3 regions of the Pontibacillus sp. ABV4_188 genome follow, and region 1 is predicted to be linked to each of the others. Evidence: riboswitches for the same ligand, from Rfam matches in the RefSeq annotation. Region 1 holds a riboswitch; each other region holds the start of a gene.
What was found. A riboswitch is a leader RNA that binds a small molecule or an ion and turns the genes downstream of it on or off. The one in region 1 is predicted to bind S-adenosylmethionine.

Region 1 (3,280 bases):
AAAGATATGTAATCATCATGATAATACCCTTCATCATCAGGGCCACGATGAGTGATAATATCGTTTCTTCGCTTAAAAGACTGCTTCTGTTCTTCATCTACTGGAGATGGAACATCTCGAATAACACCAATAAAACCGCACATACGAAGATCCTCACTTTCATTCTCACTTTGCTATTTCAGTTTATCACAAAATGGGTGTAATTGGCAGAGACCCACGGTACCCTTAAGGTGTCGAACAGGTTCTCTTTAAATTGTTTTTATACTTCACAGATATTCGTTTTACCCGTGAATTTAAAGTCGGTAACGTCTGAGTCAAAAAAACATGATTTTGACAGACTATAATAGTTTATCATGTTTTCACATAAGGGAGGGCAACGATTACAATTCAATTAAAAAAATGCCAGCGAAACAAAAAAGAGCACAGAATTGCTATGCAAATCCATGCTCCCACCTATACTTATAAGTTTGCTAGTTGCTTTAATTCTTCTGCTTTATCTGTTTGCTCCCATGGGAACTTAACGTCCGTGCGGCCAAAGTGACCGTATGCCGCAGTGTCACGGTAGATTGGGCGACGAAGATCTAGCATTTTAATAATACCAGCTGGACGAAGGTCAAATTTCTCACGTACAGCTTCAACTAACGCCTCTTCTGAGACTTTCCCTGTACCAAATGTATTGATTGAAATTGACACAGGTTGCGCCACGCCAATGGCATAGGCTAATTGAACTTCACAAGAATCTGCTAATCCAGCAGCTACAATGTTTTTAGCAACATAACGAGCTGCATAAGCGGCGGAACGGTCAACTTTAGTAGCGTCTTTACCACTGAAAGCTCCCCCGCCGTGACGTGCATATCCTCCGTACGTATCTACAATAATTTTACGGCCTGTTAAACCAGCATCCCCTTGAGGTCCACCGATTACAAAACGACCTGTTGGATTAATGAAGTATTTTGTTTGTTCATCAAGCAGCTCTGCAGGAACAATTGGAGCAATAACTTGCTCTTTAAGATCCTTTTGAATTTGCTCTAGCGTTATTTCTGGGTGATGCTGCGTGGAGATGACAATTGTGTCAATACGAACAGGACGGTCTTGTTCATCATACTCTACAGTAACCTGGGTTTTACCATCAGGGCGTAGGTAAGGAACTGTTTCATCGTTGCGCACGTCAGATAAACGTTTCGCCAATTTGTGAGCTAAAGAGATCGGAAGGGGCATAAGTTCAGGCGTTTCATTATTCGCATAACCAAACATTAGACCCTGGTCTCCTGCACCAATATTCTCAATTTCCTTATCAGTCATTTGACCTTCTCGTGCTTCAAGAGCTTCATTTACTCCAGCTGCAATGTCTGGTGATTGTTCATCAATTGCTGTAAGTACTGCACATGTTTCTGCATCAAAGCCATATTTAGCACGTGTATAGCCAATATCCTTAATTGTATTACGCACGATTGATTGGATGTCTACGTACGTATTTGTTGAAATTTCTCCTGAAACGAGAACTAATCCTGTTGTAACTGTCGTTTCACATGCTACACGAGCGTTCGGATCATTTTTTAAGATTTCATCTAATATGGCATCAGAAATTTGGTCACAGATTTTGTCAGGGTGCCCTCCTGTAACTGATTCTGATGTAAACAAGCGGCGGTTTGCAGCCATTCCCTCAAACTCCTCCTTTAAAATACTCTTATCTTTGAGACGGAACTCATCACCCAGCTATCTATTCAGAAAAAAGTAAACCAGAGTTATGTAAATTCTTTTATAAATGAATTTACACCGATCTATTCACCTGGAACAGTTTCGTATATTGTAAACGAATGAAAAAAATACATGAGAAAACGTCGAAATTCGCTACACTTAGCAAATGTCGATGACTTTCAAAATACCTTAGAAAGCGTTTAGAAACCTTTCGAAAGTATAAAAAATCCCTTCCCATAACGAGCAAAGGGAAAGGGTCCATTCGCTCTTATCGTTCAAGGAGATCTTCCTTGCATCAGGTTAGCACCTTTTCATTTAAGGATGACGGTTGCTGGGTTTCATAGGGCCTGTCCCTCCACCTTCTCTGGATAAGATAGTTTCCGTTCGCGACTTATCATAACGTTTTAACCCTTATATGTCAACTGAATATAGCGTTATCATCGCTTTATTGAATGGTCAGGGAACCACTTTTTTCACTTAATTGTAATCATGCGATGTCTAACACTTAAATTTATTGATGAACGGGGTTACTGGTCACAAATGTCTTTAGAAAGAAACATTAAATCAAGGAAAAAGGTGAGTTGAGATCGAAGTAATATATGATAGAAGTAAAGCACTTGTGCATTTTTCCATCTCCCCATTTCAAAATTAACAATAATGAAAGTATTTCATCTTTTCTTTTATTTTAACAGTCACAATTTTGCCGTAATTTCATTATAAAATAGTATGGACTAATAAAATGAATGTGTTATACTAATGACACATTGAGTCTAAACCTATTCAACTGACTGTATAGAAATAAAAGCAGAAAAGGTTAGATCTCAACTCGGATACGTCATTAAGATTGATTTTATTATGTACACTATCAAAGACAAAAAATATTAAATAAAGGCAGGTTCTTGAGCATGAATACGGTGAATCAAGCGTCCATAATTAAAGAATTACTTACACAACCTAATGTATCAACCAATTTGTGTGTGGGAGAACTCGTTGAAAAGGTTCTTCAACGTAACGAGGGGACACTCACAGCTACAGGAGCGATCAGAGCCGAAACAGGACGTTACACCGGCCGATCCCCTCAAGATAAGTTCATTGTAAAAGACGAGGTTTCAAAGGACACAGTTGATTGGGGATCGGTGAACCAACCCATATCGGAAGCAATCTTTGAAAACCTATATCATAAAGTCGTAGATTTTCTGAAAGAAAAAGAAGAAGTATTTATTTTCAACGGATTTGCAGGAGCAGATGAACGTTACCGTTTACCCATTCAAGTCATCAATGAATTTGCTTGGCATAACTTGTTCGCCCACCAACTTTTCATACGCCCTACTGAGGATGAATTGGCCGAACATGTAAGCGAATTCACAATAGTGTCAGCTCCTTCCTTTAAAGCAGATCCCGCTCAAGATGGCACACGTTCCGAAGCCTTTATTATGGTGTCGTTTAAGCATCGTGTGATCCTGATCGGGGGAACTGAATATGCTGGTGAAATTAAGAAATCAATCTTTTCCGTTATGAACTATCTTCTACCCGAGAGTGATGTTTTACCAATGCATTGTTCAGCTAACGTAGGGAAAGAAGG
Region 2 (3,280 bases), 1.8 Mb from region 1:
GAGATAGTAGAGAAGTATGGTTTTAAGGTATCCGATCTTCTTGGGAATGACGAGCAGTGGACGTTACTAGAACAACCTGCTCCTGAACTTTGTGCAGATCGAGTGGACTATACATTAAGAGATATGTATCAGTATGGGCATATTGACAAGGAAGAAATCCATACTTTTTTGTCCAGCTTAAAGTGTTTTAACGGGAAAATGTATGTAGCAAATGCCGAAAGTGCGGAATGGTTTGTAGAGGTGTACTATAAGGAGGTCATTGATTTCTTTATGCATCCTTTGAACATTTTTGGCTACGATCGCCTTGCGCGTGCAGTACGTGCAGCTTTAGACGAAGGTGTCATTACATTCTATGATTTACAAAAGACAGATCGCGCGGTATTGGATCTACTACAATCTTGTAATAAAGAAAGTGTGCATAAATGGTTAGATCAACTCCATCAAACTGTTTCCGTGATCGAAAATCCTCAAGACTACGATCTACATAGAAAAGGCAAAGTCAGGCTTATTGATCCTTGCTTCATGAGCCGGGGGTAGTCTTATAAGGATTTCTGAACAATCTGAGAACGTGAAGCGGATGGGTCAAGAGGCATATGAAAAAGCCAAGAAAGGCGCTTATGTAAAAATAGTAAATGTGTAGGAGAGAGGTTACGCGCCTCTCTCTTTTATATCGATTAAGGTGTTAACGAACTAAAGTCATACACTAAAGAGTGCAAATTGTCAGAAATCATCTCGATTTTTATTTGTCCTTTCATTTTTTTAAGGAATAGATCCCAAAAGATAAGGGTATTTACCTACATAACCAATAGTAGGAGGGAACACCGGTGCCAAAAGCAGTATCAGGAAAGATCTCATTATGTATGTTAGCCATATTTGTAGGACAGTTACTTGCTCTCGCTATAGTAGCTTCTATGGAGGGACTGTTAACGATTGTAACGTTCTCTCATTTAACACGATATACAGCCATTATAGGACTGATTGCAGGGATCGTGGGAGTCATCCAAGAGAAAGGGAAGGGCAAAATTATTCCCATTTTGACGCTTCTACTAAGTGTAATCTTAGCTGCCTTTAATGGTTATCTGATGTTTATTTGGGGATAGTGAGGTATGCTACTAAAATAATAATAAAATTTTTAACTATTAAATTGTTAAAAATCCTTTGACAATTCTAATCGCCCCGTGTAATATATGGATTAACGAAAAACACATTTGAAAACAATCTTCTTATCCAGAGAGGTGGAGGGACTGGCCCTTTGAAACCTCGGCAACGGATTCTATTTAATTGGAACACCGTGCCAATTCCTTTAAGCTTAAGCTTAAAAGATGAGAAGAGACGGATCTACATATACGTAAATCCCCTCTTCTTATTATTTTAAGAAGAGGGGATTTTTTGTTTGCCAGAAAAGAAGAAAATAGGATACTTATAGCTTGTAAACCAAGTATTCCGATCTGTTTTTGAATATCAAAGGAGGCAGACAGCATGATTGAGTTACATAATATTGAGAAAGTGTACCAGAAGAACGATCAAACGATTCGAGCCGTTGACGGAGTCAATGTGTCTATTGATAAAGGAGCCATCTACGGTGTCATTGGCTTTAGTGGGGCAGGGAAAAGTACACTTCTCCGATGCGTCAATCTAATTGAACGCCCAACATCAGGAGAAGTGAGGCTAGACGGAGAGGACCTGACTCAGTTGCCAAAATCCAAGCTAAGAAAAGAAAGACGTCGTATCGGGATGATCTTTCAACATTTTAACTTACTAGAATCAAAGACGGTCTATCAAAACGTAGCTTTCCCCCTATTACTAGACGGACAAAAAGGCAAGAAAGTGGAAGGAAAAGTAAAAGAGCTCCTCGAGTTTGTCGGGTTAGCAGATCAGGCAGGAAAATACCCAGAAGAACTTTCAGGAGGACAGAAGCAGCGGGTGGGTATTGCAAGAGCACTCGTTCGATCTCCTGAAGTACTCCTTTGCGATGAGGCTACATCAGCTCTTGACCCTCAGACAACCGATTCGATTTTGGACCTTTTGAGACAAATTCGTGAAGAGTACCACATTACAATCCTAATGATCACACATGAGATGCAAGTTATTCGAGAGATTTGCGACAGGGTAGCTGTTATGGAAGATGGAAAAGTGATTGAGGAAGGAACAGTTTTTGATATCTTCTCTAGCCCTACGCATCAGACAACGAAGAACTTTGTAAGCTCGGTTATGAACGATAAGATTCCTGAATCGATTCTACAAGCCTTAGACAGTACGCGCCACGTTTACAGGGTGACGTTCCTAAGAGAACAAGCTTCAGAGCCTATTCTTTACCGGGCTGCCACTCAGCATCATGTTGAAGTGAACGTGTTATATGGGCAAATTACTGAACTACAGGGTGAACCATTTGGAAGCTTAATTGTCGAATTTATTGGTGGAGAAAAAGAGATCTTTAAAGCTCTTCACTCTATCCAGCAGTCTGTAACAGTGAAAGAGGTGACGCGAGATGCAAGTTGATTTAGCCACATTTTGGCCTAAGATTTTAGAAGCGACACAAGAGACGATTGTTATGGTAGCTATCGCTTTACTGTTTGCAATTGTGATTGGCTTACCCCTTGGGATATCTCTTGTTGTAACAAGAAAGAATGGACTACTTGAGAACGGTCCTTTATTTAAAGTGTTAAACGGTATTGTGAACTTCTTTCGATCAATTCCGTTCATTATCTTATTAGTAGCGATCTTACCGGTTACACGGTTTATCGTTGGTACCTCAATCGGAACTGCAGCAGCCGTTGTTCCTCTTGTGTTCTTTTCGGCGCCTTATATTGCTCGGTTAGTTGAAAGTAGCTTGCTAGAGGTTAACCCAGGTGTTGTGGAAGCGGCAGAATCGATGGGGGCAACGCCTTGGCAAATCATTTACCGTGTCTTTTTACCAGAGGCATTAAGTTCTCTTGTCTTAAACATTACGATTGCAACCATTGGCTTAGTCGGTGCATCAGCAATGGCTGGCTTTGTTGGAGGCGGTGGTCTTGGTGACTTAGCTATTTCTTATGGATACCAACGATTTGAAACGAATGTGATGATCGTAACTGTCATTTTGCTCGTCGTCATTGTACAGACGGTGCAAACGTTAGGAAATTACATTTCAAAAGCTGTACGCAGACGATAAAGGAGGAAATTACATATGAAGAAAAAAATGATTCTATTCATAGCACTATTAGTAACAGTAGGAGCCGCCCTAGCAGGGTGTGGTAGCACAGAGGCTCAAGGAGATGAGGAGACGACGACCGTTAAGATC
Region 3 (3,280 bases), 1.4 Mb from region 1:
AAAGAGAACCACCTTCTACATAGATTAATAATCCGTAACCAATGATCGGCATACTCACTGCCACGTAAGAAAAGATTCTTGGTTTATGTAAGACACGTTGAAGAACAAAGAGCAAAATCCAAAACAATGCCAACTCCGTTCCATAAATCGACGAGCGAAAAAGAGCCCCATCTTGTAAAGATAAGGATAGCGCTGACAACATAGCTACACTATATGTCGAGGTCATCAACACATTTTTCTTTTTTACATCTTGTAAACGCATTTCCGTAACATTCATAAATACTGTACCTCCAGAAGATGTCTTTTTCTTTTTATCGACAGCTTAGAGCGTACAATTAAGAGAATATGGCAAATTTTGTAGAACACAAATTATGATATAGTTAGAAAGGAATTCCTCTTCTATGATCTCTAATACAGTAACCCTTATCCTATTAGCTATTGTTACATTTATTTTTGTATCATTAATGATTAGCTCCATAACCAACGGAATCACCCCAACCCCTACCCAACTAAGCGTGAAGCAAGAAGTTATAAGACAAGCAAAACCATACGATCCTTCTACAATTGCTGATTTTGGAGCTGGATGGGGAACAATGGCTTTTGCTTTTGCAAAAGAATTTAAAAGTGCTAAAGTGTACGCCTATGAAACATCCTTCATCCCATTCATTTATATGAAAGGAATGGTTCGTGTTAGAGGGGTCTCTAATGTAGTTGTCATTAAAAAAGATTTCCTTACCGTTTCCCCTGATCAATTCGACCTTATTTATTGTTACCTATATACCAAAGCTATGAGAGAACTTTCAATAACACTGCCTGACTATAGCGGAGTTGTTATTTCTAACACCTTTTCCTTACCTGGAATAACTCCCTCTTCTTCCGTTCAAGTCAGTTCATGGAATACGACGACGCCTATTTATATATACCTTACATAAAAGGAAACCTAAGTACAAACGACACCGTCTAAGAATAGATGCTAAAAGAACAAGTTAAAGGAAGGTGAGCAAGTGAAGACTACTTTTCTATTTATAGTTGGACTTACATTTGCGATCATTGGGTATTTTGAAAATACCACATGGTTTACGCTGATTTGTTATGCAGTTGCAGCTACATGCTTTATTATCCTAGCTTTAACAAAAATTAAGCTAGACAAAGAAAAAAGCGATACGAAACGTTATGAATAACGCTTTGTATCGCCTTTTTGAATGAGTATGTAACCTGCCACCTCAAACGGATGGTTAAGTTCCCGCAGTCGTATCGATTACGAGGTGGCATTAAAATTAAAGTATCATATGTTTTCAATAAATACAAGTCAGGCTGTCTTAGCCAATTCCGCAAGAAACAGAGCCATTCTTCTGAAGATACTTCTGATGGTACTCTTCAGCATCGTAGAAGTCTGTAACTTCATTAACTTCTGTAACAATCTCACTCTTGAAGATGCCTTTGTTGTTCCATTCCGTGATCTTATCAACTGCAATCGCTTGTTGGTCTTCTGTGGCAAAGATAACGGAACGATACTGAGAACCAACGTCTTCACCTTGACGATTACGTTGAGTAGGATTGTGACATTCAAAGAAATGGTCTACAAGTTCACTATAGGAAATCACGCTTGGATCAAATTCAACTTTCGTTGCTTCCGCATGACCCGTTCCCCCTGCTTTCACTTGTTGGTAAGAAGGGTTTGCAACCGTGCCTCCCATGAACCCAACGCGCGTCGCTTTCACACCTTTAATTCGTTCAAAATAAGCCTCTACTCCCCAAAAACATCCTGCTGCAAATACTGCTGTTGCCATTCTCATCTCTTCCTTTCTTAAAACGACACTTCTTTCTTCGAGAGTACGATCACGGCCTCTTACATATAGAAGAGCCCTCTCTTTTATCCAAGAAAGGGCTCGTAAGTGTATATCCGTACGATCCTCTCATCTTCCAAGAACATATTGTTCCTGCAGGAATTGGCACCGTTCTCGTCGATTGTATACATCGACTGGATGGTTGCCGGGCATCAAAGGGCCAGTCCCTCCGCCTCTCTGGATAAGAAGTTTATCGCTATTTGAATTTTATGTTATCCCAAATCATACATGATCTCATTAGCGAAGTAAAGTGGTAAGCACCTATTTTTTTCGATCGTTAAAATTTTCTGATAATATATGATATGATAGGCTTACTTGCTACGCAAGCTTTTATCAACTTTTGTATCCTCATTATATAAAGTGGACATCGCTTTTATGCATGACCATTAGACTTTTTATGAATAATGAGGTCTTCATTATAGGGCGGACTCCCTTACATAATGTCCCATTAAATAGTAAAGGAGTTTTTTCAAAATGGTTAAAGCAATTTCAACAAACAACGCACCAGAAGCAATCGGCCCTTACTCTCAGGCAATTGACCTTGGACAGATCGTATTCGTATCGGGACAAATCCCACTAAACCCTAGCACGATGGAAATTGTTTCAGACGATGTGAGCGAACAAACGACACAAGTGATGAAGAACGTTGGAGCGATCCTAGAAGAAGCAGGCCTTAACTACGCGCATATTGCTAAAGCGAATATTTATCTTGCTTCTATGGAAGACTTCCAAACGGTAAATGAAATCTATGCCAGCTTCCTTCAAGAACCTTACCCAGCACGAGCTGCCATTGAAGTCAGTCGTCTGCCCAAAGACGTTAAAGTCGAAGTAGAAGTAATCGCCCACCGCTCAGACGCTTAATGCATCCGCAATTGTTTGAGGAACGTTTCCGTCGGCTTTAGTAGAGCATAAGGTGGGCCTGGAAATCACTCGCTTTCCGCGGGCGAGCTGTCGAGCTTCCTCGTTCGCTTCGCTCTCTGCGGGATCTCGTCTAGCTCTCTCTCCCGCAGGAGTCTCGCAATTTCCAGGCCCACCTTCACCAAAAAAGGAGAGACGGAAACTTGCCATATATGGGAGGAGAGGGGCTTAAGATCACCTGTAATAAGCGGTCCGTTCATCCAACTCACGTCAGGGCTTGCTGTGGGACGACGAGACTCCCGCGGGGTGAGGAGCCTAGGTAAGACCCCGGACGGAGCGTCAGCGAAGGAGGAGGCTTACCAGCTCCCCGCAGGAAAGCGAGTTGTCCCACAGCAAGCCCTATCCCCAATATGGTAGAGGACCACCCCTACCTTAATATTGCATAAACAAGGGCCACCTTTTTAGGTGGCCCTTCTTTATTAGCGTGCGTTTTCGTCCATATGGACAAATGGCAAGTCAGTGTCGACTTCGCCATAGATGCGGGAGATGTCCAGGTCATTTCCTTGCAACCAGTC

Region 2: linked by a shared signal. The riboswitch ahead of ACYX4O_RS06510 (methionine ABC transporter ATP-binding protein) and the one ahead of metK (methionine adenosyltransferase) in region 1 are both predicted to bind S-adenosylmethionine.
Region 3: linked by a shared signal. The riboswitch ahead of msrA (peptide-methionine (S)-S-oxide reductase MsrA) and the one ahead of metK (methionine adenosyltransferase) in region 1 are both predicted to bind S-adenosylmethionine.

Annotation. Positions count from the first base shown of each region.
Region 1 covers NZ_CM149975.1:3,117,884-3,121,163, forward strand. The annotation lists gene asnB (asparagine synthase (glutamine-hydrolyzing)) at 1-143, opposite strand, end outside; gene metK (methionine adenosyltransferase) at 460-1,659, opposite strand; SAM riboswitch class I at 1,964-2,073, opposite strand; gene pckA (phosphoenolpyruvate carboxykinase (ATP)) at 2,604-3,280, shown strand, end outside.
Region 2 covers NZ_CM149975.1:1,287,582-1,290,861, forward strand. The annotation lists partial or broken gene ACYX4O_RS06500 (HD domain-containing protein) at 1-640, shown strand, start outside; gene ACYX4O_RS06505 (hypothetical protein) at 825-1,100, shown strand; SAM riboswitch class I at 1,221-1,329, shown strand; gene ACYX4O_RS06510 (methionine ABC transporter ATP-binding protein) at 1,480-2,499, shown strand; gene ACYX4O_RS06515 (methionine ABC transporter permease) at 2,489-3,151, shown strand; gene ACYX4O_RS06520 (MetQ/NlpA family ABC transporter substrate-binding protein) at 3,167-3,280, shown strand, end outside.
Region 3 covers NZ_CM149975.1:424,787-428,066, reverse strand. The annotation lists gene ACYX4O_RS02285 (methyl-accepting chemotaxis protein) at 1-277, opposite strand, end outside; gene ACYX4O_RS02280 (hypothetical protein) at 402-932, shown strand; gene ACYX4O_RS02275 (hypothetical protein) at 1,005-1,181, shown strand; gene msrA (peptide-methionine (S)-S-oxide reductase MsrA) at 1,320-1,790, opposite strand; SAM riboswitch class I at 1,914-2,035, opposite strand; gene ACYX4O_RS02265 (RidA family protein) at 2,322-2,708, shown strand; gene ACYX4O_RS02260 (C45 family autoproteolytic acyltransferase/hydolase) at 3,185-3,280, opposite strand, start outside.